3 regions of the Lachnoanaerobaculum sanguinis genome follow, and region 3 is predicted to be linked to each of the others. Evidence: predicted binding sites of a transcription regulator. Region 3 holds the regulator's gene; each other region holds the start of a gene.
The links. The regulator Rex, encoded in region 3, represses fermentation and respiration genes when NADH is low (regulators of the CRP and FNR family bind a similar motif). The targets are predictions, from matches to a motif close to ATTGTTAANTANTTAACAAT.
Positions count from the first base shown of each region.

Region 1: a site for Rex is predicted at 8,399-8,418, ahead of asrA (anaerobic sulfite reductase subunit AsrA). Genes of this name have one in related genera too.
Region 2: a site for Rex is predicted at 5,533-5,552, ahead of SBH76_RS02205 (acyl-CoA carboxylase subunit beta). Genes of this name have one in related genera too.

Region 1 is NZ_BTHK01000010.1:58,028-68,417, forward strand. Features, by position in the region: gene SBH76_RS08020 (DNA topoisomerase) at 1-1,579, shown strand, start outside; gene SBH76_RS08025 (LbetaH domain-containing protein) at 1,583-2,281, shown strand; gene SBH76_RS08030 (PHP domain-containing protein) at 2,320-3,198, opposite strand; gene SBH76_RS08035 (VanW family protein) at 3,401-5,239, shown strand; gene SBH76_RS08040 (fructose-1,6-bisphosphatase) at 5,260-7,137, shown strand; gene SBH76_RS08045 (acyltransferase family protein) at 7,165-8,262, shown strand; gene asrA (anaerobic sulfite reductase subunit AsrA) at 8,516-9,550, shown strand; gene asrB (anaerobic sulfite reductase subunit AsrB) at 9,540-10,331, shown strand; gene asrC (sulfite reductase subunit C) at 10,342-10,390, shown strand, end outside.
Region 2 is NZ_BTHK01000002.1:191,728-202,117, reverse strand. Features, by position in the region: gene SBH76_RS02230 (TrkH family potassium uptake protein) at 1-217, opposite strand, end outside; gene SBH76_RS02225 (oxaloacetate decarboxylase subunit alpha) at 276-1,691, opposite strand; gene SBH76_RS02220 (sodium ion-translocating decarboxylase subunit beta) at 1,701-2,852, opposite strand; gene SBH76_RS02215 (biotin/lipoyl-containing protein) at 2,871-3,236, opposite strand; gene SBH76_RS02210 (OadG family protein) at 3,248-3,976, opposite strand; gene SBH76_RS02205 (acyl-CoA carboxylase subunit beta) at 3,986-5,437, opposite strand; partial or broken gene SBH76_RS02200 (Rpn family recombination-promoting nuclease/putative transposase) at 5,732-6,403, opposite strand; gene SBH76_RS02195 (hypothetical protein) at 6,608-7,399, opposite strand; gene SBH76_RS02190 (hypothetical protein) at 7,456-8,226, opposite strand; gene SBH76_RS02185 (purine-nucleoside phosphorylase) at 8,477-9,298, opposite strand; gene SBH76_RS02180 (phosphopentomutase) at 9,309-10,390, opposite strand, start outside.
Region 3 is NZ_BTHK01000001.1:33,962-44,351, reverse strand. Features, by position in the region: gene galE (UDP-glucose 4-epimerase GalE) at 1-444, shown strand, start outside; gene SBH76_RS00195 (YifB family Mg chelatase-like AAA ATPase) at 499-2,013, shown strand; gene dprA (DNA-processing protein DprA) at 2,023-3,138, shown strand; gene topA (type I DNA topoisomerase) at 3,151-5,229, shown strand; gene SBH76_RS00180 (cell division protein DIVIC) at 5,305-5,517, opposite strand; gene abc-f (ribosomal protection-like ABC-F family protein) at 5,519-7,447, opposite strand; gene SBH76_RS00170 (redox-sensing transcriptional repressor Rex) at 7,687-8,343, shown strand; gene acpS (holo-ACP synthase) at 8,336-8,704, shown strand; gene SBH76_RS00160 (NAD(P)H-hydrate dehydratase) at 8,722-9,600, shown strand; gene alr (alanine racemase) at 9,587-10,390, shown strand, end outside.

The DNA of each region.
Region 1 (10,390 bases), on a different contig from region 3:
TGAGATACTAAGAGGTATAAGAGAAGCAAAAGATTGGTCTGAGTATGATAATCTTTCCGCAGCCGCCTTTCTTCGTGCAAAAGAAGATTATCTTATGGGAATCAACTTCTCCAGAATCCTAACCTTAAAATACAGCAGAAATGTTGCAAGTTTTTTAAAGCTTGACAGAGCGGTACTCAGTGTTGGAAGAGTAATGACCTGTGTTGTGGGAATGGTGGTAAACAGAGAAAGAGAAATAAGAAACTTTGTAAAGACTCCATTCTTTAAAGTTTTGGGTAAATTTGAAAATCAGGGAATGAGTATAGATGGAGAGTGGAAGGTAAATGAGAAGTCAAAATACTTTAATTCTCCTATGCTTTACAAGGATAACGGTTTCAGAGAAAAGATATATGCAGAAGAACTTATATCACATATAGAAAAAATTGCCGATGAAAACAATAGGGAAGCAGTTGTACTTTCAAATGAGAAAAAGAAAGAAACAAAAAATCCTCCTTTACTTTTCAATCTGGCAGAGATACAAAATGAATGTTCAAAGAGATTTAAAATAAGTCCTGATGAAACATTAAAAATAATTCAGGAATTGTATGAAAAAAAGCTTGTTACTTATCCTAGAACGGATGCGAGAGTGCTTTCCGGCGCCGTAGCAAAGGAAATAGACAAGAATATAAAGGGACTTTGTAAGTTTTCGGCACTTGCGGATTTTGCAAATAATATTCTTGAAAAGGGTACATATAAAAATATTTCAAAAACAAAGTATGTTAATGATAGTCAAATCACCGACCATTATGCTATAATACCTACCGGGTTTGGAAATATGAATTCACTGAGTAAATTGTCATTGTCTGTATATGAACTCATATGCAGAAGATTTCTTAGTATATTTTATCCTCCGGCAATATATCAAAAGTTTGCTATACGCTTCGGTATAGGAGATGAGATATTTGTTGCAAATACGAAAGTATGTGTTGAAAGAGGATTTTTAAATATATTAAGCCCTGTAAAAACAGAGGGTGAAGATGACGAAACCGGTGACGATCAAAATCCGGAGTATATAAAGATGATTTCATCACTTAGAAAGGGTTCAAAGCTTACACTTAACTCTTTGAGTATTAAAGAGGGTGAGACGGTACCTCCAAAGAGATATTCGTCAGGCTCTATTATACTTGCAATGGAGAATGCAGGACAGCTTATAGAGGATGAGGAACTTAGAAGTCAAATAAAGGGAAGCGGTATAGGTACTTCCGCTACAAGGGCTGATATTTTGAAAAAATTATTTTCGATAAAATATCTGGCTTTAAATAAAAAGACTCAAATAATTACCCCTACACTTTTTGGTGAAATTGTATATGAAGTAGTAAATTGTTCTATTTCACAACTTTTAAATCCGGAGCTGACTGCCAGCTGGGAAAAGGGACTTACGATGGTATCAAACGGTGATATTACATCTGAAGAATATATGACAAAACTTGAAAGATTTGTAGGTATTCGATGTCTTAATGTGAAGCAACTTAATAACCAATATAGTTTAAATGCCGTATTTGAAGAGGTTTCAAAAGAATATAAGGGCATGAAAGGATAGAAAATGAAAAAAATCGATGTAAAAACAAAAAAACTTTTTGATTTGGAAGAAACTATAGCAAAGTCTCTCTTCGAAAAATACACATATCCTTGGGAAGTATTTAAGGAACTTGGAAGTTTTATAGAAGAAATCGGTGCTACATTACCTGATACGGAGTATTTAAAAATCGGAAAGAATATCTGGGTTCATCGTTCGGTAAAGATAATGCCTACAATTGCGCTTGCAGGTCCGCTTATTATCGGAAAAGATGCAAGTATTCGTTCATGTGCATTCTTCAGAGGTAATGTAATTATAGGTGAAGGTGCAGTGGCAGGAAACTCTTGTGAGTTTAAGAATGCTATACTTTTTAACAAGGCACAGGTACCTCATTTCAGCTATGTTGGAGATTCTATCATCGGTTATAAGGCGCATCTCGGCGCTTCCGCAATTACATCAAATCTTAAGAGTGATAAGTCCGATGTTGTACTTCATTTGGAGGATGCGGAGCTTGAGACAGGACTCAGAAAGCTTGGAGCTATAGTAGGTGATGAAGCTGAAGTAGGTTGCGGATCGATTTTGAATCCCGGAACCGTTATAGGAAAGAACACTACAATATATCCGCTTTCAAGTGTAAGAGGTTGTATCGGCAAGTCATCTATTTATAAGAGTGCTGACGATATTGTAACAAAGGCAAAGAAAAAGCCGGCAGCTGCAAAATTATAAAATTTATGCGTATGGGTTTTCCCATACGCATTTTTTATCTAGTCGGATTTGGTTTTTAATATATTCTCTAAAAGTTCAAACGGAATCTTTAAATCACCGTATCCTTTACCTATTTCAAGTCCCGGCTTGTTTCCTCCGTGAAAATCGCTGCCTCCTGTAGGAAAAAGCTTGTATTTATCCGCCAATAAACGGAGGTTTTCAATATCTGAAGCCGAGTGAGTGGAATGATATACCTCTATACCGTTTAATCCGAGTTCAATCAAATGTGATATAAGAGCATTCAAGTCATCATCAGAAAATTTATATTGAAAAGGATGTGCAAGTGAAATAAAGAAATTATGTTTCTTTAAAAACTCCATGCATCTTATTGTTGTGATATTCTTAACCGGTATATATTTACCGCCATATTCAAGATACTTATCAAAAGCCTCAGCCTTATTTTTTACAAGACCAAGCTTTATAAGAGCATTTGCAAAATGTGCTCTTGTTATCTGGGCATTCGGATTTGAGTTGTTCAAATCATTTTCGGAAATTATTATTCCGTCATTTTTAAATCTCCTGATTATTTCAGCGTTTCTTTCAGCCCTTTCTTTTGCAAAAAAACTCAAATCCTCAAATATTTCTTTTGGAATATTCAGTTCTCTCTTAGAAATTGAAGAAGGCAGCAGATAACCCAGAATATGTATTTCTTTATCTTTATATACACAGCTCATTTCAACTCCGGCTATTACGGATAAATCAAGTTCCAATCCTTTTTTAAAACATTCTTCCACACCTGCCATAGTGTCATGGTCCGTAAGTGCAATAAGGCTAAGAGAAGCTTTCTTTGCCGATATGGCAACCTCTGCGGGAGAGCATGTACCGTCTGAAGCGGTAGAATGTGTATGAAGGTCTATATATTTAAAATTTTCTTTCATAAATCACCTTAAAAAAATACTTTTTACATATATTAAATATTTCCATTAATAAGTCTAGCACAATAAATTTTGTAAAGCAAATATTGATAAGTGATTTTAATTGTTTTAAAATCATATTATTGGTATAATTTAATCCCAAGGTATGTTTTTATCAAAAAATAGCATAAGGGCATTTTATTAATAGATCTTATAAGGAATTGAAATGTTAAATAGACAAAACAGCAGTAAAAAAACAGGCTCGGAGAGAGTAAGAGAAGCAAGAAAGAGATCGCAAAAAAGGGGCTTTACGGCAGATATAAATATGAGAGCTGTAGCTGTTCTTGTTGCGGCATTTATTATACTGGTATTGATTGCCATATCGGGATTACAAAAAGTCGGAAAGTTTTTGAAGTCATCAAAAGTTGACGGTACTGAGGTGACTACTGAAATTGCAGATGAAAAATTAAAAAAACAGATAACTATTGATGAGATAGATATTACCGGAATGAAAATGTCGGAGGCAAAAGCGGCAATAGACAAAGTATATCCGTGGAAATTAACTTTACATATCGGTGATGATTTAAGTGACAGTATGGTACTTGACAATGTTTTGGATACAAAGGTAACAAAACTTTTAAATGAGATATATACAGATGTTGACAATGCAGCATCACATTATGAGATAAACTTTGATGATGCCGACATAGATTCAATGGTGGAAAAAGCAAAGGAAAAATGGAATATAAACCCTGTAAACGGATCTATATCAGGATTTAACAAGGAAACAAAGAGTTTTACATATGCTGATGAAAGTGACGGGTATCTTATTGATGAAGGCAGACTTAAGTCGGATCTTAAGTCATATGTGAGTCGTAAGAATTTTGAGGCTGATATTTCCGTTGTAAGAAATGAAGTAAAAGCCGGTATTTCGGCTGCAAAAGCAAAAGAGATGTACAAGGTAATAGGTACATTTACTACAAAGACTACAGATAATAAGGACAGAAATACAAATATTTCACTTGCATCCGAAGCGCTTGACGGACTTATAATAAAGCCGGGAGAGGAATTTTCTTTCAACAACACTACAGGTAACAGGACGCTTGAGAGAGGATATAAGCCTGCAGGAGCCTATGTAAACGGTGTTTTATCTGAAGAGCCGGGTGGCGGTGTATGTCAGGTTTCATCAACTCTTTACAATGCGGTTATTTTCTCAGGCTTAAAGACAACCGAGAGGCATGCACATTCATTTGAGCCAAGTTATGTAACTCCAGGTGAAGATGCTATGGTAAGCTATGACGGATATGCAGGTCCGGATATGAAATTTATAAATACATCCGACACCGCTATTGCGATTCGAGCGGTGCTTACCGGACAGACACTTACATGTTCAATTATAGGAATTCCTATTTTGGAAGAAGGTGTTACCGTTGAAATGTCGTCAAAGAAGATATCGGATTTAAATCCTCCGGTTCCTGAGTATATTGAAGATAAGAGTTTGAAAAAGGGAAAGCAGGTAGTTGTAACCGAGGCTAAAAAGGGCTCAAGATGGGCAACTACATATATTGTAAAAAAAGACGGTGTGTTGGTAAAGGAAGAGCCTTTCCACAATTCAACATATAAGGGAAAACCTGCCAAAATAAAGGTGAACTCCGAGAGTGAGGAAACCACCGCTTCAAAGAGTAATGAAAGCAGCGTATCAAGTACTGAAAGTACGTCAAGTGCTCATGTAAGTCAAAGTGCAAGCGCAGCTACAACTCAGGCTGAAAGCACCGGGGAAAAGACTGCAGAGAGTACAACAAAGAAAAAAGATTCAGGAAGTAGTGAAAGCACCGTAGAAAAGTTAAGTACCGAAGAAAAGGCTACTAAGGCAAAGGAAACCAAGGAGAGTGCTAAGCCTGCGGAGACTTCGGCTAAGCCTAAAGAAAGCACCAAAGCGAAGGAAAGTACCAAAGCAAAAGAAAGTACAAAGGCGAAGGAAACCACGGCTGAACCTACTGTTGAGAAGCTGACCACAACTGAGGCTGCAAAAACTGAAGAGACTGTGGAGAAACTGGAGAATTAATATAATACGGGGGATAATTTATGAATAGGGACAAGGAAAATGTAAAGTATTTAAAACTTCTGAAACAAAATTATTCGTCAAGTCAGGCAGTAATAAGAGAGATTATAAATCTGTCTGCAATAACAAATCTGCCTAAGGGTACAGAGTTCTTTTTAAGTGATATACATGGCGAATATGAAGCTTTTTTACATATAATGAACAATTGCTCCGGAGTAATAAAAGAAAAAGTCGATATTATATTCGGAGAAACATTGTCCGAGTTTGACAGGCAGGAGCTGTGTACTCTCATATATTATCCAAGAGAGAAAATGACTATGCTTGCAGAAATTGACAGGATAGATAATGACTGGTATTCGATGACACTGAATTATCTTATAATGCTTGCAAAGTTATTATCATCCAAATATACAAGATCAAAAGTCAGAAAGGCTTTGCCTGAAGATTATGCATATATCATTGATGAGCTTTTACATGCACAAAAGAATGAAGACACAAATAAAGTAAGCTATCACAGACATATATTACAGACCATTATAGATCTTGATGATGCCGATGAATTTATAATTGCACTTTCTGCACTTATAAAAAGGCTTGCGGTCGATCATCTTCATATAGTAGGTGATATTTTTGACAGAGGCGGCAATGCGGACAAAATAATAGACTTACTTATGAATTATCATTCTCTTGATATTGAGTGGGGAAATCATGATATTCTTTGGATGGGAGCCGCATGTGGAAATGATGCATGTATTTGTAATGTTATCAGAAACAACTTAAAGTATGGAAATGTAGAAATTCTTGAGAACGCTTACGGTATCAGCTTAAGACAACTTATGCTTTTCGGAATGTCAAAGTACGGTATTGACGACGGAATACAGGCTGCGCTTGCCGCAATAAAAGTGATACTCTTTAAGTTGGAAGGTCAGCTTATAAAAAGGCATCCTGAATACGGTATGGATGACAGACTGCTTTTAGAGCATATAGATCTTGATGAAGGATATGTGACTGTTGACGGAGTGAAGACAAAACTGAAAACGAATATATTCCCGACATTAAATAGGGAAAATCCTTATGAACTTACTGCCGAGGAAAATGAAATCATGCTGAAGCTGCATAGAAGTTTTGTATCAGGTCAGAGATTAAATAAACATATAAAGTTTTTATATGATAAAGGCGGTATGTACAATGTTTACAACAGGAATCTTATATACCACGGTTGTGTTCCTGTGGATGAAAACGGAATATTCGATATGCTTTGTATAAACGGAAAATGCTATCATGGAAAAGCCTTGTTTGATATATGTGATGAAAAAGCCAGGGCGGCCTATACAGATAATCCGAGTCAGGATGACATTGATTTTATGTGGTTTTTATGGGGTGGTGAAAAGTCGCCATTATGCGGTAGAAAAATAAAGACTTTTGAGCGTGATTATATTGAAGATAAGAGCTTTTGGAAGGAAAAATCAAATCCATATTACAGCAAGTACTATGATGAAAGCTTTTGTATTCAGATTTTACACGAGTTCGGTCTTTATGATACGCACTCACATATTATAAACGGACATACACCGGTTCATGCGATTGACGGTGAACATCCTGTACGTGCAAATGAAAGACTGTTTGTAATAGACGGCGGATTTTGCCGCTCTATGAATAAGACTACAGGAATTGCGGGTTACACTTTGATATTTAACTCACATGGTCTGAGACTGAAAGCACATACACCTTTTACATCGGTGGAAGATGTCCTGATAAATAACACCGACATTAAATCGGAATCTGAGATAGTTGAAAAGGACGTATATCGAATGTTTGTAAAGGATACGGATATAGGCAAAAAGTTGCTTGAAGATATTGCGGATTTGAAAATGCTGTTGGATAATTACAGAAAATTTTAAATAAATTTAACGGAAAGATGGTGAGATATGAGCAGTCATGGCAAAAGAAATTACAGCCTTGATATATTTAAAGGTGTGTTGATTTTTCTTGTGGTATTCGGACATTTTCTTTTGCCTGTAAAGGAAAGAGAATATACGCTTTTTAATAAACTTTTTTTCTTTATTTACAGTTTTCATATGCCTGCATTTATATTTTTATCCGGATATTTTTATTATGATTCATGGAAAAAGAAGGGAACTAAATTAAAATCTGTTATTTCTCTTATAATGCTGTTTTTTATGATGAAGATATTATTGCATATAAGTGATATGTTATTCTATGGAGACAGGAATATAATTCCCGATTTTTTACATGAATCATCTACACCTTGGTATATATCTGCGCTTGTTTTTTTCAGATTGTCACTATATCCTTTGGAGTTGTTTTTGAAGCTGAATAAGAAAAAAACAAGTCGAGTTAAAAGAGAACAATTTACTTCTGATGCTGTTACAATGTATGTAACGGTATTGATAATATTTTTTATATTTTTTTCAATGCTTAATATGAATTGGCAGGTGAAAATAGATGTTTTTTTATCTTTAGACAGGGTAGTATCTTTTGCTCCGTATTTCTATATCGGTGTATTGTATAAAAAATACTCATCTTTAAGTAAGACTTCAATTTTTGAAGAAACAAATATGCGCCTCTTTTCAATGGGAGCTTTTTGTGTATTAGGATTTTTTGTTTTCTTTAAATATGTCAGATTTTATACTTTGATTTTCTATGGACCTTGGGGATATCGCATAGCTGAAGGAAATATATTGCCTATATTTAAAGGTGTATTAAATCCGCTTAGAATTATATATATGCCGTATGCCTTGAGTACTTCATATTTCATATTTGCAGTAACATCATTAAAGAAGAATTTCTTGACAAATATATTCAAAAGATTCGGTGTATACAGTTTGCCTATATTTGCATTTCACAGAATTATAAGAGATGCCTTTTCACATTTGTTACTCGATAATTTTATATGGCCTGTATTTGGTAAAATAAGTATATTGATTATACTTTTGACAATCTCTTTTTTGACATGTAAGATATTAGGTAATGATAAGGCAAACAGATTTTGCAGATTTAAATAATATAAGGCTCATACTTATTGAAAATCATTTTCAGAGTATGAGTCTTTTTGTATGTAAAAATATGCAATAATTCATGCAAATCACTGTAGAATAGGAATTGATATTTTCAAAGTTCGTGTTATAATTTCTTGTATACAGTGATAAAGTTTTATCAATATGTATTGAAGTTTAGCTATGTATCGGTATTTAAAGTTTTAATATAATTAAGCTTTACTATATCGATGAAGATAGTGTAGTAAATAAAGGAGAAAGTATGGGGAAAAGGGGTTATATATTTTTACCCGGTGGATTCAATAAAGTAATTGAGGAATTATCAAAAAGCTACCGTATTTATGCACCTGTGCTCAAGGTGGGAGAAGGAAGATTTACAGATACCGACGTAGTAAGATATGATTTTGTAAAAGAGGCTTCAGAAATCGAGCTTGATAAAAAATCCGATTATTCATTTAAGGAGATTTTGACACCTCTGTCACAGACATTGTTTTTCTTTACGGAAAATGATGTAAAGGAGTCTGATATAGATGATAGAGAAGTTTTGGTGTTTTTAAGAAGTTGTGACCTCAACGCATTAAAAAGACTTGATCAGATATATCTTCACAACGGAAGAGAAGAAGATTATTTTTACGCCCGAATCAGAGACAAAGTGAAATTTGTTCTTATAGGTTGTGCTCATTCATATGAGGACTGCTTCTGTGTGGATATGGGTACAAACCGTGCAGATGATTTGGATTACAGTTTTTCAGTGGATTATATAGACAATCAGTTTCATTGTCAGTTAAAAGATAGTGTTCTTGAAGAGATATTTACAAATAACGCCTTAAAAGAGCAGGATATTACTCCAAGATTTGTAACTGAAAATGAAACAAGAGTAAAGTTGCCGGACAGCGTACCTCTTTCAATATTTACATCCGATATGTGGGAGGAATATAACACAAGATGTATAGGATGCGGAAGATGTAACTATGTGTGTCCTACATGTACCTGTTACACAATGCAGGATGTTTATTATACAGATAACGGTAAAGTCGGAGAAAGAAGAAGAGTCAATGCTTCATGTATGGTAGACGGATATACAAATGTTGCAGGCGGTGGAGAATACAGGAAAAAGCATGGTGAGCGTATGAGATTTAAAACCATGCATAAGATATATGATTTTAAAAAGAGATTCGGCTACAATATGTGTGTGGGATGCGGAAGATGTGATACCGTATGCCCTGAGTATATTTCATTCTCAAATATTATTAACAAAGTAACAGCTAAAGTAGAGGAGGTGCAGAATGAGAAATAATCCTTATATTCCTTTTCCGTCAAAGATTTTAGATGTTATTAAACATACAGAGAAAGAATACACATTCATACTTGAGTTTAAAGGTGATGTAAAGCCGGGACAGTTCTTTGAAGTTTCAATTCCAAAATTCGGTGAGGCACCGATTTCAGTAAGCGGAATAACGGAGAACAGTATCGATTTGACTATCCGTAAGGTGGGAAGAGTTACTGATGAGGTGTTTGAAAATTACATAGGTGATACTTTGCTTCTCAGAGGGCCGTACGGTAACGGTTTTGATGTTGATAAATATATTAACGGAGAATGTGTGGTTGTAGCCGGAGGTACCGGAGTTTCTCCTGTACGCGGAGTGATCAATGCACTTGGTGAAAGTAAAGATTCAAAGGATAAACATGTGATACTCGGATTCAGAAGTCCTGATGATATGTTGTTCAGAGATGATATTATCAGATGGGAATCTCAAATGGATCTTATTTTAACAATGGATAAGGAAGCACAAGGCTATACCGGAAATGTAGGTCTTGTAACAAAGTTTATTCCTGAGCTTAAGCTTAAGGATATTGAAACCGCACAGGCTGTGGTAGTCGGACCTCCTGCGATGATGAAGTTTTCCGTAATAGAACTTTTAAAGCTTGGCTTTAAGGAGGAGAACATCTGGGTTTCATATGAGAGAAAGATGTGCTGCGGTATCGGTAAATGCGGACATTGTAAGGTTAATGATACTTATATTTGTCTTGACGGACCGGTATTTAACTATGTTGACAGTAAGGCTTTGATTGATTAGTGAGGTAAAGATGGATATTAATGTAAAAAAGCTTAAAAAAAATGCCTTTCGTGTTTCTA
Region 2 (10,390 bases), on a different contig from region 3:
ACCAATGTGTAGCGGTGTCATATACTATAAGGCCTGTAACACAGCTTGCGCTGGTTGCGGTAAACAGGGCATCTATAAAAGGTGTAAATTCCCTGCTTCTTGATGAAATAGGCAAACTTAGAATACTTGCCCCTAAAAATATCATAATAATAAATCCAAACAGAATAATTCTGGCACTGCTAAATTGTTTTAAAACTTTTCTCTTTATTTCTCTCATTTTCACTTACATAAAAATCCCCTACATTAAGTAAGGGATTTTTGAATACTTATTTTACTTATACCGGATATGCTCCTGCTTCTTTGTCTGCTTTAGTCATATCCACTTTTGTCTTTTGTGCTGCTCTGTACTCAAAGAACTCCTCTGCAACCTTTGGGAAAAGTGCATATGTAAGTACATCTTCATCCTGCTCTTTCCACTTTGCAACCTGCTTCTCAAATTCAGGAAGCTGTGGTGCAATAAGATCTGCCGGTCTGCATGTAATAGGCTTCTCATCACCTATTATCTTCTTTTGCACTTCCTTATTGAAAGGTTTGATAGTCTGACCGAATTCTCCAAGCATTATCTTCTTTGATTCCTTTGGAACCAACTTATATCTCTCACCTGAGAGCACATTCATAACCGCCTGTGTACCTACTATCTGTGATGAAGGTGTAACCAGCGGCGGTTCTCCGAAGTCTTTTCTAACTCTTGGAATCTCCTCCAAAACTTCTCTGTACTTATCTTCCTTACCGGCCTCTTTAAGCTGATTTATAAGGTTTGAAAGCATTCCTCCCGGAACCTGGTATTTTAAAGTATTGATATTTACTCCAAGTACCTTAGGATTAAGTAATCCGCTCTTTATAAATTCTTCTCTTATCGGACGGAAATAGTCTGCTATTTCAGAAAGTAAGTTGATATCAAGACCTGTATCATATGGTGTTCCTCTGAAAGTCTCTACCATTACTTCCGTTGCAGGTTGTGAAGTTCCAAGTGCAAGAGGTGAAATAGCTGTATCAATTATATCACATCCTGACTCTACCGCCTTTAAAAGAGTCATAGAAGCCAAACCTGCTGTATAGTGAGTATGAAGCTCTATAGGTAAGTTTGTAGATTCCTTAAGGCTTCCTATAAGTTCCTCTGCGGCATATGGTGTCAAAAGTCCTGCCATATCCTTTACACAGAGAGAATCTGCACCCATGTCCTCAATTCTCTTTGCAATATCTTTCCAATACTCAAGTGTGTATGCATCACCCAAAGTATAGCAAAGAGCTATTTGAACTTCAGCATTTTTCTCTTTATTTGCCGCATCAACAGCTGTCTTTAAGTTTCTGATATCATTTAACGCATCAAAGATACGAATTATATCAATACCGTTTGCAACCGACTTTTGAACAAAGTACTCTACAACATCATCTGCATAATGATTGTATCCAAGGATATTCTGCCCTCTAAAGAGCATCTGAAGTTTAGTGTTTTTGAATCCCTCTTTAAACTTACGAAGTCTTTCCCACGGATCTTCATGTAAGAATCTGAGCGAAGCGTCAAATGTAGCACCACCCCAACATTCTACAGCTCTGTAGCCTACTTTATCCATTTTATCTATTATAGGAAGCATCTGTTCTGTAGTCATTCTTGTTGCTACCAAAGACTGATGTGCATCACGCAGCACGGTCTCAACTATCTGAACAGGCTTTTTCTGAATTTCTGCCATAATCCCTCCTTATACTATTCCGAATATTGCCATAAAGGTTCCTGCCGCTACAGCCGTACCTATAACACCTGCCACATTAGGTCCCATAGCATGCATCAAAAGGAAGTTTGTAGGATCATACTCCGCACCAACCTTTTGTGAAACTCTGGCTGCCATTGGCACTGCCGAAACACCTGCCGAACCGATAAGCGGATTTACCTTACCGCCTGTAACCTTACACATTATCTTACCGAATATTACACCTGCCCAGGTACCGAAAGCAAAAGCTATAAGTCCAAGTGCTACAATCTTTAAAGTTGTAACTTTAAGGAATGCCTCCGCACTTGTTGTAGCACCCACACTGGTTCCAAGTAAGATAACAACGATATACATCATTGCATTTGCTGCTGTCTCTGTAAGCTGCTTTACAACTCCACTCTCTTTAAAGAGGTTTCCAAGCATCAGCATACCTACCAAAGGTGCTGTAGTAGGAAGTATAAGACATACCACTACCGTAACTATTATAGGGAAAAGAATCTTCTCAAGCTGTGATACAGGACGAAGCTGCTCCATCTTGATTCTCTTCTCTTCATCAGTTGTAAAGAATTTCATAATAGGCGGCTGTATGATAGGTACCAAAGCCATATATGAATACGCCGCTACAGCTATAGGTCCCAGGTATTCAGTCTGTCCAAGCTTACCTGCAAGGAAGATAGAAGTAGGGCCGTCAGCTCCACCAATAATAGATATTGCCGCTGCCGCCTTATCATTAAATCCCATAAAGATTGCTATAAAATAAGCCGCATAAATTCCAAACTGTGCCGCCGCACCGAGTAAGAATGATTTCGGATTTGCTATAAGCGGACCGAAATCGGTCTGTGCACCTACACCCATGAATATAAGTGAAGGTAGTATACTCCATTCATCCAATACATAGAAATAGTGAAGCAAACCTCCAACACCGTTTGCCGAATTCTCAGGTCTAAGCATTATATCCGGGTAGATATTTACAAGTAACATACCGAAAGCAATCGGAACCAGCAAAAGAGGCTCAAATCCCTTTTTGATTGCCAAATACAGGAATATAAAGGCAACAAAAATCATTATCAAATTGCCAAAGGTAAGATTCATGAATGCGGTCTGAGCAATCAAATTGGATAATGTATTTAATATATAATCCATTTTTTCTCCCTCCGGATATTAGTTGATTGTTACAAGAGTTTGATTAGTTTCAACACTGTCTCCAACATTTACATTTATACTTGCAATTGTACCGTCCTCAAGTGCAACGATATCATTTTCCATCTTCATAGCTTCAAGCACGGCTACCACTTCACCTTTTTTAACTGCCTGATTAAGACTTACCTTGATGCCAAGGATCTTTCCGCTCATAGGTGCAACAACCTTTACTCTACCTTCACTTCCACTTGCAGCAGGTGCCGCCGGCTTAACAACAGGTGCAACCGGTGTAGACACTACAGGTGTAACAGGAGCACTTGCTCCTCCTCTTTCCTCAACAGAAACTTCATATGATTTGCCATTTACTGTAATAGTATAATTCTTCATTTTTCCCTCCACTATCTTTTAACTCTCTTTATTGAACGAACGATAAGGTTTGATGCATCTGTATTGCTAAACTCCGCTATGGCTGCCGTTATAACCGCTACCAGCTCCAAATCATCCTCAAGATTTTCAGGCTCGTTTACCTTTACCGCCTCAATTACAGGTTCTTCCTTAGTCTTTGCTTTTAATTTATTCTCAAATACATTTATATACTTAAACAAGCTTATAAGGAATGATATAAAAATCAATATAATAAATACTGTTCCCATACCTAGAACTGTATTAAGTGCGGCCTTTTCCATATTTTCAATAACGCTGTACTTAGGTGTGATAGAAAATACCGCTACCTGATTTGTTTTGCTGTCAAAACCGAGTGTCATCTCGGATTTTCTGTTTTCGCCGGAATAATTTACCTTAACAACATAATTGCCTTCTGAAACTGAGACTTTTGTATCATCAATTCCTACAAGATCTCCAACAAGCTCCTTTGTTGATTTAAAGTTTTTTACTCCTTCGGCAAATGCCGTCTGACCGTTTTGCTCTACACCCTCAATTACCTGATCAAGCTCCGCATCATCCATTTTGTACAGCTGATTCAATAAGCTTTCAGCCTGTACAGGAAGCTGGTTTGAAACATCCTCCGGTATTGAACTCTCAGAGTCGGCCTTCTTACCGCATGCACTAAGTGCCAGCATGGCAATCATAAACAGACTTAAGATTAAATACTTTATTCTCTTTTTCATGATTCACCTCTAAATTGATCCATGTTTCTTATATGGACGATCTTCTTTCTTTGTAAAAAGCATTTCAAAGGCTGCCAACAATCTCTTTCTTGTATCTGCTACTGTGATAATATCATCTACATATCCTCTTCTTGCAGCATATACGGCTGAATTTTGTAAGTTCTCATACTCCCTTGTTTTCTCTTCAAGAGTTGTCTTTATATCCTCACTTGAATCAATTTCTTTAGAATATATTATCTTTACAGCCTCACTTGCATTCATCATACCCATCTTTGCATTTTCCCATGCAAATACAATGTCAGCACCTATTGATTTTGAATTCATTGAAAGTGAAGCGCTTCCGTAAGCATCACCTACTATAAGGCTTACCTTAGGAACTGTTGCATTTGCATATGCATATGTAAGCTTTGCGCCTGCCTTAGGCATTCTCTTCTCACTGCATTTTGTAGCTTTATATCCTTTTACATCTACAAGTGTAAGTACAGGAATATTGAAAGCATCACAAAATTCAACAAAACCTGCCGCCTTATCACTTCCCTGATGAGAAAGTACATTTTCAAACTCATCTGCAATCTCACCGTTCTCATCATACAGTGCTCTTCTGTTTGCCACAACTCCGACAGTATTACCGTTTAATCTGATAAATCCTGTAAACATCTCTCTTGCAAAGTTTTTCTTTACTTCAAGCACATATCCACTGTCTGAGATAATATTCAGTGCAAGTGCAGGATCGCTTATTCTACCCTCAAGTTCAGGTGTAAGTCTGTTTAAATCATCTGTGCACTCGATATATGACATATCATCTTCATTATTTGCAGGAAGAACTGAAATGAGCTCTCTGATTCCTGAAATGATTTCAGACTCGGTTCCTATAAAATCAACCAGACCTGTAGATTCCGATTGGAACTTGGCACTTGAAAAATCATTCTTATCCTGTGAATTTCCGTTTATAGCATTTGGAGAATTTACAAAGACTTTTGCCTTATCCTGCTCCATAAATACAAAATCACTGAGTCCGTTGCTTATTGCCATTCCGCCGCCGCTTAGACCGAATACGGCCTGTATCTGTGGAATAACACCGCTTGCTTTTGTCTGTGCTAAATATATTTTTCCAAAGGCATCCAATGCATCAAAAGACTCTTCAAGTCTAAGACCCGCACAATCAACCAGTCCTACTACCGGTGCTCCCATCTTCATCGCCATATCATATAGTGCAACAATCTTCTTTGCATGCATTTCACCTATTGAGCCGCCAAGCACTGAAGGATCCTGACTATACACATATACCAGACTGTCATTAATCGTACCGTAACCGGTCAAAACCCCATCCTTTGGAGTCTCCTTGTCAGATAGATTAAAATCTGTGTTCCTTGAACTTATATATGATCCAATTTCCACAAAACTTCCGGTATCCAGCAAATCTTCAATTCGTTTCATAGCAGAAACTCCTATTTGAGCCATATACAAACCTCCGTATTAATTAATAAATTGTTGCGGTCAAAGTATATTTTGACCGTTGTGACATTATATTTTTTGTAAAATATAGTATCACTGATATTGTTAAATACAAAACAATCTTAAACTATTTTATAATGAAATCAACAAAAAAACAAGGGCAAAAGCAGTGAAATAATATTCATTTCTATCAATTTTTTTTACTGTTGTATAAAACCACAACAGGTAAGCATATAATAAAACTCACAGAACAAAAAATTTTATTTTAATTCTGTGAGTTTACGTTTAAATCGACAATTATCAAGACTCTAAATACTTCTTAAAGCTTTCTTCACTCATATCTGCCCTTATCGCAGCTTCCGATACACTTAATATGCCATCTTTTACCAAAGAGATAAGCACACTTATCACACCTTCTTTTCTACCTCTTGCTTCCACTTTATCCAGTACCTCACACATTGTTACACTCTCCTTTCTGCTAAGCTCGTTTATTGTTTCTTCAAATCTGTCATCTTTTGTCATTGCAGACATTAACATCAAAAGCTCATCTACATGTTTAATTACCGTCTCACATGCAACATAATCATTATTTACACGCATCTGATACAAATAATCAGCAAGTATCCAAAAATCACTCCTAAACTTATCTATCGTCTCCCTTTCAAGGTATGCTATCTCAAAGAGATTCATCTTAAAATCATTTACATATGGTTTGATTTTTTCATCTATATCTAAAAGTTCAAACAAACTCTTCGGCTGATTCCACCTTTCATCATATCCAAAGTATAATACTAATGTAATCACCGGATACTTGGCATCTTTCTTATTTTCTTTTTTGGATTGTCTTACATACTCCGCTCCGTCATATCCAAAAACTCTAAACGGCATAAACTTTTCCGGTTTACTCTGATTTTCCAGTCCGAACATTGATAAATTTATTTTACTGTTATTCCAGTATTTTGCAATATCTCTATTAGAAAAATATATTGAAATGCCATGTGTATAATATTATTCTATGATAAAGTAATATTTTTTCAATAATATCCTTAATTTTTTCTTTATCAAAGTAATATAATAAAGATTAAAAAAGTAATTAACACATCAATTTTATCTATGTTAATTTAAAAAAGTAGGTTGAAAATCAACCTACTTTAAAATTTCATATATAATCTATTCCTAACTTTTCCACCATAATACAAATGCAATAACGGTAAGTGCAAATGAAGCTAATGCATAATCTCCATATATAAATATTGTTCCACTGTTTATCATAGTAATAAAAATTAACAAGAATATAATTGCTACAATTAGAATATTAGGATTTCTTTTACGTCTATTATTTTGAACACCCTCTTTATAATTTGTTCTTCTATTATTTGAATAAATACTATTATTACTACCGTATGTCACAGATGACTTATCTGAGCTATTCCCATATCTACTATTAAATCTATCTCCAAATAAATCTTGATCCATCTGACTCCAATCAAAATTATCTGCATGATCTAACTCCAACTCTTGACTAAAATTGTTTCTTGCACCAGTATCACTTGATATTCCTCTGTTTAATCTTCCAGAATTGTTGTTCATAACATTATTCTGACTTTGAGTTCCATATCGTCTGATTTTTTCAATCAGAAAATCCTCAAATGTAATTCCATTTCCAAAAGTCCCACGTGGATATCGCTTAATAAACTCTTCAATATCTTTTTTGCTTACAATATAATTATGCTCTAATTGGAATTTACATCCCTTTCTATACCTACCACCATTCCTCCCTGAAAAATTGTAGCATCTATGTATCAAAGATACAGTAAAACTACGATCATCTTTACCAAATACTTCATACCCAACATCATTCATGGTATAACCCTCAATAAGGTATAATTCCATAACTTTTACTTTGGTTACATTTGATATTCCCATAAATACATTAAATTCATCTTGGGAAATTGTATTATTCACCATGCATTCGATCTCCCATATAACACAACTAATAACTGTTATCCATACACTATAACAAATTAATCAAATGTTATATTATATAAATCTTTTTCAAATATTTTATCATCTCCATCAAGATAACTTCCATAGAATTTTATCTCAGTATCTGTAAATCCATTCCTTACAATCATATAATTAGTTCTTACTATACTCTTAACTTTCGTAATAGCTTTTTTCCCAATAACTGCAACATTTAGACTTGGAAATATACAGCATTCAACCGTATTATCATAATATTTTAGTTTTACTCCATAATTTACTCCACCATCTTTAGTTTTATAAAGCTCAATATTTCTTTGTATTTCTTCTGTATAATCAATTGATCCCTTTAATATTTTACCATTATTTATTGACTTTGAGCCTTTGTATGCCTTGTCATTCTGAATTATCAGTATACCTGAAATATTATTATTCATAGCATATTTTACAAAGTTTATAATATTTACTCCGAATGTATCTACAGGAATTCCATCAATAGTTTCAATATTTAAGTTTGTTCGCTTAATATAATTCTCTTCTAATGACACAGGAACTTTTTTTACTCCAAACTCATTTGCAACCTCATACAGCCCTTCCATATAATTAGTAATTTGATTTTCATCACTAAGTAAAAATTGAAATGATGTCGAGAAATCATTAAAATTATTACAATAAAGTGAACAAGGATAACGTAGTTCATACTTTATTCCCTCACGGATGAATGTACCTTGCTTACCTCTACATTCAAACTCAGCTTTTTCAACCGTTACAATACCTTTTTTTTCTATTTTTCTTTTAGTTATTTTTATCATATATATCTTCCTCTTTTTTTCACTTTATTCAGCTTAAAATTATCATGCTTTTATACATAATATTTTTAATATTTTTATTTCCTATATGTTAAATATATTCTATTGACATTATATATATATATATATATATAATGTCAATAGATGTTATTTTTATGTAATTGTTTTATATTTAAATATGTTATATATTTTAATATTTATTCAAATTTCATTATTTTATTTAATACAAAAAGGAGGCTCGTAGCCTCCTTTTTTACGCATTCTTTATTATACTTTTTACCAATCCCTCAAATATATGAGAAACCTTATTTGCAGCCTCAGATACCTCTTCATGGCTGAGAGGTTGATCTAAGATACCTGCCGCCATATTTGTAAAGCATGAAATACCGCAGATTTCTATGCCCATATGATTTGCAGCAACAGCCTCTATCGCAGTGGACATGCCTACAGCATCGGCACCAAGCAATCTTGCAAGTTTTACCTCGGCAGGTGTCTCATATGCAGGACCGCTAAATTGCATATATATGCCTTCTCTTAGAGAAACTCCCACTTCCTTAGCGGACTTTCTTACCACATCCTGAAGTCTCTTTGAATAGACATTACTCATATCAGGAAATCTTGTTCCGAATTCACTTATGTTTTCACCTATAAGTGGTGAAGGTACTATGGTTGATATATGATCTGTGATCATCATCAAATCACCCGGCTTATATGAAGTATTTACAGCGCCTGCAGCATTTGTAAGAATTAACTTCTTTGCTCCAAGCATAATCATAAGTCTTGTAGGAAGTACTACATCTGTTACAGGATAACCCTCATAGTAGTGAACTCTTCCCTTCATAATAACTGTCTTTACACCCTCAACCGTACCGAAGAGAAATCTTCCGTCATGCCCTGCCACAGTCGATACAGGAAATCCCTCAATACTTGAGTATGGAATCTCACATTCAACTTCCATATGCTTTGCAAACTCACCAAGACCTGAGCCAAGTACCAAAGCAACCTCAGGTGTAAAATCTGTAACTGTTCTGATATAATCATAGCTCTTTTTCACTTTTTCGAAAACCGGATTCATATAACCTCCATTATAGCTTATCTAAAATACTGTAGCCTATTGTATTTTCAGGCATCTTCAGTCCGAAGTTGTCCACTATACTTGCACCGATTACTGCAAATGTATCGGTTGTATCAAGTAATTTTCCGCCGTCAAATTTCTTTGAATATGACATAAAGAATACGGCCTCTCTTGTGTGGTCTGTTCCAGTATGTGTAGGATCGTTTCCATGATCTGCAGTGAGTATTAAAAGATCGTCATCATTCATCTTTTCCATAAACTCACCAAGCTTAACATCAAACTTTTCAATTTCTTTTGCATATCCTATCGGATTTCTTCTATGCCCCCAAAGTGCATCAAAATCAACAAGATTTGTAAAGCAAAGGCCGGTAAAATCTTCCACAAGCATATCAATGGTCTGTTCCATACCATGCACACTTGAATCCGAATGATATGCCTTTGTAATTCCCTCTCCGACAAATATATCGTTTATCTTTCCGATAGAAATAACATCAAGTCCGGCATCCTTTAATACATTAAGAGCAGTCCTTCCAAAAGGTTTCAGGGCATAGTCATGTCTGTTTGAAGTTCTCTTAAATTCCCCTTTTTTCTTACCTACATAAGGTCTGGCAATTACTCTTCCTACCTTCCATTCATCCTTCATTGTAAGTTCTCTTGCAATCTCACAGCATCTGTATAAGTTTTGCAGGTCGAATGTCTCTTCATTTCCACAGATTTGAAGTACCGAATCGGCAGATGTATACACTATCATTGCTCCGGTATTTATCTCTTCTTCCGCAAGTTCTTCAAGTATCTCTGTACCTGAAGCTGACTTGTTACCGATTACTCTCTTACCGCATCTTTTTTCAAGCTCATCTATAAGCTCCTTAGGAAAGCCTGTATCAGTAAATGTTTGGAAAGGCTTTTCAATTCTGAGTCCCATCATTTCCCAATGACCTGTCATTGTATCCTTACCGTTACTCATCTCTTCCATTCTGAAAAATCTTCCAAGCGGTTTTTCCACTCCGGACTCTCCTTCTACAGGATGAAGATTATACATCCCCAGTTTTTTCAAATTTGGAATATCAAGTTTTCCATAGCTTTTTACTATAT
Region 3 (10,390 bases):
GTTGGTAAGCTTGTATGCCTTGGAGTATTCGGAAATGACTACGATACCAAGGACGGTACATGTGTAAGAGACTATATCCATGTTGTCGACCTTGCAAAGGGACATGTGAAGGCTCTTGAAAAGATGATGAGAGATCCGGGAAAGGTGGATATCTATAATCTTGGAACAGGTATAGGATACAGTGTACTTGATGTAATAAATGCATTTGAGAAAGTAAATGATTTAAAAATCAATTATGTATTCAAAGACAGAAGAGCCGGCGATGTACCTGCTTGTTATGCAGATCCTTCACTTGCGCTTAAAGAGCTTGGCTGGAAGGCTGAGAAAAATATTGAAGATATGTGTAGAGACTCTTTCAGATGGCAAAAGGCAAATCCGAACGGATTTGAAGAGGAGAACTCCGATATAGTAGTCAGAAAAGACGGTTCAGTTATTAAAAAATAAATATAAATTATCTGCCTTACGGAGTTTTCCGTAAGGCGGTTTATAAAGGAGATTATGCTTAGTAAAATACATACAGCAGGTCTTTTAGGTATCAATGCATTTCATGTCTGCTGTGAAACCGATATTGGTGACGGTCTGCCGGGAATTATTCTAATAGGTTCTCTATCCGGTGAAGTCAAAGAGGCGGCAGACAGAGTAAAGACCGCAATAAAAAATTCTAAATATTCTTTTTATCCCAGAAAAATCGTTATAAATCTATCCCCTGCAGAAATCAAAAAAGAAGGTTGTGGCTATGATTTACCTATTGCCATATCAATTCTTGAGGCCCTTGGAACAATAAAATCCGATATATTAAACAAATCACTTTTTGTTGGTGAGCTTTCACTCAGTGGTGAATTACTTCCTATAAGAGGCATACTGCCGATTGTTATATTTGCAAAAGAAAACGGATTTGAGAATGTATTTCTTCCATATGATAATCTTGCTGAGGCAAATATAGTTACAGGTATTAAAAATTATGGTATAAAAAATCTAAAAGATCTGATTGAAATTCTAAACGGTGAAAAAACTTATTCGGAAAATATTCAAATACAAATCCCGGAAACAAAAGAATACAGTGACTTTTCGGATGTAAACGGACAGATATTACTAAAAAGGGCTGTGCAGATTGCTGTTGCAGGAAGGCATAACATATTATTTATAGGACCTGCAGGTACAGGTAAAAGTATGATTGCAAAAAGGATTCCCGGAATAATGCCCAATATGAGTGATGAAGAGGCTTTGGAAGTTTCAAAGATATACAGCGTATGTGGATTGCTTAATTCAAAAGAACCGGTATTAAAGATAAGACCTTACAGGGATCCTCATCACAGTGTTTCCCCACAGGCACTCTCAGGAGGTGGAAGGATACCCAAGCCGGGTGAAATTTCTCTGGCACATAAGGGCGTATTATTTTTAGATGAGCTGGCTGAATTTAAGACAAATACGATAGAGGTACTTAGGCAGCCTATGGAAAATAAAACTGTAAGTATTTCAAGAGTAAATGCAAGTATTGAATATCCTTCAGATTTTATGCTGGTTGCGGCTACAAATCCGTGTAAATGCGGTTACTATCCTGACAGAAGTAAATGCAGTTGTAATGAGGCTCAGGTAAGAAAATATCTGTCACGAATATCAAAACCTTTACTTGACAGGATAGATATAACTGTTGAGACTTCGCTGATAAAATATGCAGAGCTTAAAGGTGAATTTAAAAATATCAGCAGCGAAGAAATAAAAAATTACATAGAAAAAGTAAGGCAGATACAGCTGAACAGATATAAAGATTATGGGTTTTCTTACAATTCTGAAATTCCGGCAGGTCTTATAAATAAATTCTGCGCTTTAAAAAAGAGTGATGATATTTTTCTATCTGATTTATATGAGATGAAAAAGATGAGTGTAAGGGGACTTCATAAAATATTAAAAGTTGCAAGAACTGTTGCAGATTTTAATGAACATAAAAATATTGAGCATGATGATATATGTGAGGCTATATCATATCGCTCTTTAGAAGATAAATATTGGTAAGGAGGAAATATGCAGATAAATAATATTTCAGACAGAGAAGCAATGTTTTTTCTGTCAAGTTTAGCGGAGCTTGGTTATGCTTCAAAGCGTTCTATATATGAGAATATTAAGCCTTTATACAGTATTTTTGAAATGAACTTTGAAAATTTAAAGATGAAAGTAAAACTAAGTGAAAAGCAAATTAAGGCTGTTTTAGGATTAAAAGTTAAACTAAATGAACTACATGAAAAATATCTGTCTTTAGATGAAAGAAAAATAAAATTTATACTTCCGTTTGAAGATGATTATCCCAAAAAGCTTTTGGATTTAAGAGATTATCCTTTCGGCATATTTGTAAAAGGTGATATTCCAAGGCGGAGAAAGAGCGTAGCAATAGTGGGCAGTAGAGGTGCAAGTGAATATGGACTTGGAATGGCAAAGTTTATTGCACAGGAACTGGCTGCAAATGATGTGGATATAATAAGCGGTATGGCACTTGGAGTCGACAGTATGGCACATGAGGGTGCTGTTATTTCTAAAGGAAAAACTTATGCAGTACTTGGCACAGGAGTAAATGTATGTTATCCTGATAGCAATTTTACTCTATACAATAAGTTATGTAGTGAAGGCTTTGGCGGTGTTATATCTGAATTTCCTTTGGGAACAAATCCTTTAAAGTTTAATTTTCCTATAAGAAATCGTATTATTTCAGGTCTGGCGGATATTACTGTAGTAATAGAAGCAAGACTTAAGTCGGGTTCACTTATAACGGCAACACATGCCATAGAACAGGGGAGAGAAGTATTTGCACTACCGGGAAGAATAACAGATTGTATGAGTCTTGGATGTAATAAATTGATATCCGACGGTGCCGGTATTATAACCTCACCTACGGATATTTTGGAAGCACTTGATCTTAATGTTGATAAAAAAATTCAAGTATATAATGAAAAAAACGCTAATATACTTGCAAAGAATGATAAAAAGGTTTATAGTTGCCTTGATTTAAAACCGAAATATATAGATGACATAATCAAAGAAAGCGCTTTAGACATCTCTCAAGTGCTTAGCTCACTTTTATTACTTGAATTGGAAGGTTTTATCGTACAAGTATCATCAAATTATTATTGTAAGAGATTAAGTTAGTAAGGGGTTAAAATGGCTGGAAGTTTAGTGATAGTGGAGTCGCCTGCAAAGGTAAAGACCATAAAAAAATATTTAGGTTCGGGGTATGAAGTTACGGCGTCAAACGGGCATGTGCGGGATTTGCCTAAATCCACAATGGGTATTGATGTTGAAAATGACTTTGAACCGAAATATATTACCATAAGAGGCAAGGGCGAGTTACTTGCTAAACTGAAAAAAGACGTTAAAAAAGCTGATAAAATATATCTTGCAACCGACCCTGACCGTGAGGGTGAGGCAATCAGTTGGCATCTGTCAAAGGCTTTAAAGCTTGAAGACAGTGAAAAGAAGGTATTTCGTATCAGTTTTAATGAGATTACAAAAAATGCAATAAAAGAGGCTATTAAGCATCCAAGAAATCTGGATATGAATCTTGTGGATGCGCAGCAGGCGAGAAGAGTATTGGATCGTATGGTGGGATACTCTATCAGCCCTCTACTTTGGGCAAAGGTAAAAAGAGGATTGTCTGCCGGTAGAGTACAGTCTGTAGCACTTAGAATGATATGTGACAGGGAAGCACAAATAGATGAGTTTATTCCGGAGGAGTATTGGACACTGGAAGCCGAGCTTTTGACCGAGCACTCAAAAAAGACTGTAAATGCCAAGTTCTATGGTAAAAAGAGTAAGCTTGCCATAAACAATAAAGCAGAGATGGATAAAATATTAAAGGCATTGAAGGCTGCCTCATATGTGGTTTCAGAGATAAATGAGGGTGAAAGAGTAAAGAAGGCTCCGATTCCGTTTACAACATCTACCTTGCAACAGGAAGCCAGCAAAAAGTTAAACTATTCAACTCAAAAGACAATGAGGCTTGCACAGCAATTATATGAAGGTGTGGAAGTAAAGGGTAAGGGAACAATTGCTCTTATAACATATTTGCGTACAGACTCAACCAGAATAGCTGCCGAGGCAGATGCCGCTGCAAGAGAGTTTGTAGATAAAAGCTACGGACCTGAATATGTTTCAAAAAATGTTGTTACAAAGACAAATAACAATAATGTTCAGGATGCACATGAGGCTATAAGACCTACAGATGTGAATCTTACTCCGGCAATGGTTAAAGAATCTTTGCCAAGAGAGCTTTTCAGACTGTATCAGCTTATATGGAAGAGATTTGTTGCCAGCAGAATGGAAAATGCAAAGTATAAGACTACTTCAGTGAAGCTCAGTGCAGGAGATTATATTTTTACTATGTCCGGCTCAAAAATAGTATTTGACGGATTTATGAGTGTTTATACTGATGATGATGAAGAAAAGGTAAGTTCGGATGCTGTTATAGGAAAGCTTAAGGTAGGAGATGAACTTAAACTTGAAAAACTTTTGGATGTACAGCATTTTACACAACCGCCTGCACATTTTACGGAGGCAAGCCTTGTAAAGGCATTGGAAGAACAGGGAATAGGACGTCCGTCAACATATGCACCTACTATTACTACAATTCTTGCAAGACATTATATTGTTAAAGAGCAAAAAAATCTCTATGTTACAGAGCTTGGACAGATTGTAAACTCTATGATGGTTAACTATTTCGGGAGCATAGTGGATAAGGAATTTACGGCAAATCTTGAGCAGTTACTGGATTCTGTAGGTGACGGAAGTGTAAATTGGAAAACTGTTGTATCAAACTTTTATCCTGATCTTGAGTCGGCAGTAGAGCAGGCTTCAAAGGAGCTTGAAAATGTAAAGATTGCCGATGAAGTTACAGATGTGATATGTGAAAACTGCGGAAGAAACATGGTTATAAAATATGGTCCGCACGGAAAGTTTTTAGCATGTCCGGGATTCCCCGAATGTAAGAATACAAAGCCGTATCTTGAGAAAATAGGAGTTAAATGTCCTAAATGTGACGGTGAAGTAGTAATAAAGAAGACAAAGAAAGGCAGAATATACTATGGTTGCAGCAATGCGCCGGAATGTGATTTTATGTCATGGAATAAGCCTTCTTCTATAGCCTGTCCAAAATGTGGCTCATATATGGTTGAAAAAGGAAATAAGCTCCTTTGTATGAATGAAGAATGCGGATATTCCGAGAATAAGCCAAAAGAAGAATAAATATTTAAAGTTAAACGACCGACTTAATAAGCCGGTCGTTTATTTACACACAAGTACTTTATTATAGCTGCTTTGTTATTCCTTATCATCATCTTTTTTATCAAGATTTCTTATCTGTTTTGTTATTACAAGATATGCATATATTATTACAGGCATTACAATATCAATAAACAAGAATACAAAAAGCAATCTGATATTGTCTGAGAATATTGCAACAAGAACAGTTGAGATCAAACTGAATATAAGTAAAAGTAAGGTTATTATCGCAAAAAACTTTTTCATTTTCATATTAATTTTCCTCCAAACTTAAAGTCAGTTCTTCCCACTCGTTCATAAGCTTTTCAAGCTTTTCTTCCAGAGCTGTTTTTTCTTTTTGCAGTTCCATAAGCTTACCAACATTTGAGGAAATCTCAGGATTGGCAAATTCCTCATCGATAAGAGCGAGTTTTTCTTCAAGTTTTTCTATTTCCTTTTCACATTTGTTCAAGGCATTTGTTACTTTCTTTTTTTGAGCCTGTGCAGTCTTATTTTCAATCCATTCCTGCTTTGAGTCTGAGATTTCTGTAGGTTTTTCTTCTATATTATTATTTGAAAGATTGGCTGCACCTTCTACCGCCTCTCTTTTTTCAATATAGTAATCATAATTTCCTATATAGTTAAGTAATCTGTTTCCTGTAAGATCAAGAATCCTTGTTGCGGTCTTATTGATAAAGTATCTGTCATGTGATACATAGCAAATAGTACCAGGGAAACTGTTTAAGGCACTTTCAAGTACATCCTTACTTAGAATATCCAAATGGTTTGTAGGCTCATCCAAAAGCAGGAAATTTGCTTTTGATAACATAAGTTTAACCAAAGATACTCTGCCTCTTTCTCCACCTGAAAGATCACCGATCTTTTTATACACATCCTCACCTGTGAAAAGAAAAGCTGCAAGTATGTTTCTTATTTGAGTATTGTTCATCTCAGGGTAAGTATCTGAAATCTCATCAAACAAAGTCTTGTCCATATGAAGTACCTGGTGTTCCTGATCATAGTACGCAATGGAAACATTTGACCCGTAGATTACTTCACCGGTATCAGGAGTTAAAAGTCCGTTTATAATCTTTAGTAGGGTAGTCTTTCCTGTACCGTTATCACCTATAATAGCGACTCTTTCCCCTCTTTTTATTTCAAAATTTATATTTGAAAAGAGATGCTTTTCATCAAAACTCTTTGACAAATCATGTACTGTAAGCACATCCTTACCGCTTTCTTTTGAAATATCCAAAGAGAGTCTCATATTTTCTATATGAGTTTTTGGAGCTTCGACTCTTTCAATCTTTTCAAGCTGTTTTTGTCGGCTCTCGGCTCGTTTTATCGACTTTTCTCTGTTAAATTGCTTAAGCTTTGTAATAACAGCTTCCTGATGTTTTATTTCCTGTTGCTGATTCAAATATTCCTTCATTTTGGCATCTAAAAGCATCTGCTTTTTTGCGGAGAAGTCTGAATAGTTTCCGGAATACATTTGGACTTCGGCGTTTTCTATATCTATAACCTTACTTACTATCTTATCAAGAAAATATCTGTCATGTGAAACTATAATTACTGCACCCTTATAGTTTAGCAGATAGGATTCAAGCCATTCGATACTGCGAAGATCCAAATGGTTTGTCGGCTCGTCAAGTAAAATAATATCAGGTTCTTCCAAAAGCAGTTTTGCAAGGAATACTCTTGTTTTTTGACCTCCTGATAATGTATTTATCTTTCTGTCAAAATCATTTTCATCGAATCCAAGTCCTTTTAAAATACCGATGACTTTACTCTTTGCGGCATATCCGTCCATCAGCTCATAACTGTGAGTAAGAGCGGTATATGAAGAATATAACTCTTCAAGTGCCTCGCCTGAAAGATGTTGCATCTGTTCCTGCATCTCTAACATTCTTTTTTCCATATTAAGGATATGCTCTATAACTGTATATAGCTCATCTATAATACTTAATGTGGAATCTACATTATTTATCTGTCTTAAGTATCCGAGTTTTGCATCCTTTGCAAGTATAACATTACCGCTGTCGGCATGTTCCTCACCTGTAAGTATTTTTAGCAGTGTGGTTTTTCCGGCACCGTTTACACCGACAATGGCAACTTTTTCATGTTCATTGACTAAAAAATTTGCATCTTTTATTATCTCATTGCTTCCGAAAGACTTTGAGATATTTGTAGCATTTAAAATCAAAATTTGCCTCCTTAGTCATATAATCCACATAAGTATAGCTTAAATACATGCTTAAATGCAAGACAATTCATGATACAAATGAAGCCTTTATATGCTCAAAAACTTAATAAAATATATAATATTCACCATATATATCTGTATTGACATTTATATTAATAGATAATATACTAATTGTAGAATTCTTAACAAATGGAATTGCTGAGAATAATTTATAAATTAATATTTGGAACGGAATAAATATGGAAGAAAGAAAAATATCCAGAGCAGTCATTTCAAGACTGCCAAGATACTATAGATACTTAGGTGAACTCTCAGAAGAGGGTGTTGAAAGAATATCCTCAAAAGAACTCAGTGAGAGAATGAAGGTTACGGCTTCTCAAATCAGACAGGATTTAAATAACTTTGGAGGTTTCGGACAGCAGGGATACGGATATAATGTAAGATATCTGTATAATGAGATCGCAAAGATTTTAGGAATTGACCGTCAGCACAATATTATAATAATCGGTGCAGGTCATTTGGGACAGGCTATTGCAAATTATGCAAACTTTGAGAGAAGAGGTTTTCTTATTAAGGGAATGTTTGATGTGGATCCTAATCTTTTCGGAAAAACCATACGTGGTGCAAGAGTGTATTCTCTTGATAACCTTGAAAAGTTTGTATCTGAAAATGACATACAGATAGCGGCACTTACAATACCGAAGACCAGAGCAATGGAAGTTGCGGACAGACTTATAAAGTCCGGTATAAAGGCAATCTGGAATTTTGCACATACGGATTTATCGGTTCCGGATGATGTAGTTGTTGAGAATGTGCATCTTTCAGAATCTCTTATGAGGCTGTCATATAGAGTCAGTAATGTAGATGCCGTTCCTTTTGAAGGGAAGTATGATTAGAGGAATCGGCACTGATATAGTCGAAATAGACAGAATATCAAATGCAATTAAAAAGGAATTTTTTTTAAAGAAGGCTTTCAATGATAGTGAAATAGATATGGCCGGAGGCAGAAACAGAGACAGTTTTCTGGCCGGAAATTTTGCTACAAAGGAAGCCTTTGTAAAAGCATTGGGAACAGGTTTCAGAGGTGTTGAACTTAAGGACTTGGCGGTACTCAGAGATGAACTTGGAAAGCCTTTTATAAAAATCTGTAATAATTCAAACAGACATTTACAAGGAATTGATGAGAATAAAATCCATGTATCCATAAGCAATACCGACTCACTGGCAATTGCAATGGTAGTAATAGAAACAGACTAATATGTGGAGATGGGGATATGAGAATTCTTGATGAAACTGCATTAAAATATATACCTGAAAGAATTAAGAATGCAAATAAAGGCAGCTATGGGCATGTTCTGGTTATTGCCGGAAGTAACGGAATGAGCGGTGCAGCATTTTTGAGTGCAATGGCGGCATATCGTTCAGGCGCAGGTTTGGTTAGAATACTTACGGTAAGTAAAAATCGTACAATTTTACAAACACTTTTACCTGAAGCAATAATAACAACTTATGATGAGAGAGAAGCATATGAGAATAAGGAATGCTTTATAAATAAGATTAAGTCATGTCTTGATTGGTCAAGCGTAGTGGTACTTGGACCGGGACTTTCTACAGATTATTATGCTAAAATCATTGTAGAATATGTTTTGGCCGAATGTTATGTTCCTATGATAATTGATGCGGATGCTTTGAATATTATTGCAGCTGATACTACACTTACAAAGTATTATACAGATAATATCATTATCACTCCTCATATAGGGGAGATGTCAAGATTGATAGATGTATCTATAGATGATATATTATCGGATCCCGTAAAGTATGCCGAGGAATATGCAAATAAATACGGTATTACAGTAGTTTTAAAATCTCATCAAAGTGTTATCGCCGCAAAGGAGGATACATTTATAAATAAATCCGGAAGTGCAGCCATGGCAAAGGCCGGAAGCGGAGATGTTCTATGCGGTATAATTGCAGGCATGTTTTGTCTTGGCATAGATGATGATATGGCTGTGGCGCTTGGAGTTTTCATACACGGCATGGCCGGCAGTATTGCCGGTAAAAAACATGGAGAGCACAGTATTTTGGCAAGAGAAATTATAGATAATATAGGTGAAGTGCTTAATAGAAGGAAGAGAAATGGACTCATATAGACGTGCTTATGCAAAGGTTGATCTGGATGCAATAAAGCATAATTTAAAAGTTACAAAAAAAGCTTTAAAAGAGAATATGAAACTGGCGGCAATTGTAAAGGCTGACGGTTATGGACATGGAAGTGTTCCCGTATCATTATATATAAAAGATATTGTGGACTTTTTCTGCGTAGCCACACTTGAAGAAGGTGTTAATCTTAGATACCATGGTATCACAAATCCTATTTTGATACTGGCATGTATTCCAAGAAACAGCTACAAAGAATCAATAGTATTTGATATAAGGGAATCGGTTTTTACACTGGATCAGGCTAAGAAAATAAATGAAGAAGCCGGAGAGCTTGGGAAAAAGATATCTATTCATATCGCAATAGATACAGGTATGAACAGAATCGGTTTTAAGCCTACAAAAGAGAGTGCAAACATTATAAAAGAAATAAGTGAAATGGGTAATATTGAGATTGAAGGTATTTTCACACATTTTCACAGTGCTGATGAAAGTGATCTTACGTCTGCAAAAGAACAGGAGAGCTTATTCAGGCAATTTTTGGATTTACTAAAGAGTATGGGAATAGAACCTCCTATAGTACATGCTTCAAATTCAGCGGCTATAGTAAACGGTATCGGTACAGACTTTGATATGGTGCGTTTGGGAATTACAATGTATGGTGTTGCACCTTCAAATGAAGTGAATTTGACTGACTTTGACTACAGGCCGGCATTAAGCATTTACTCAACAATTACATATATAAAGAGAATAAAAGCAGGTGAATGTGTAAGCTACGGCGCC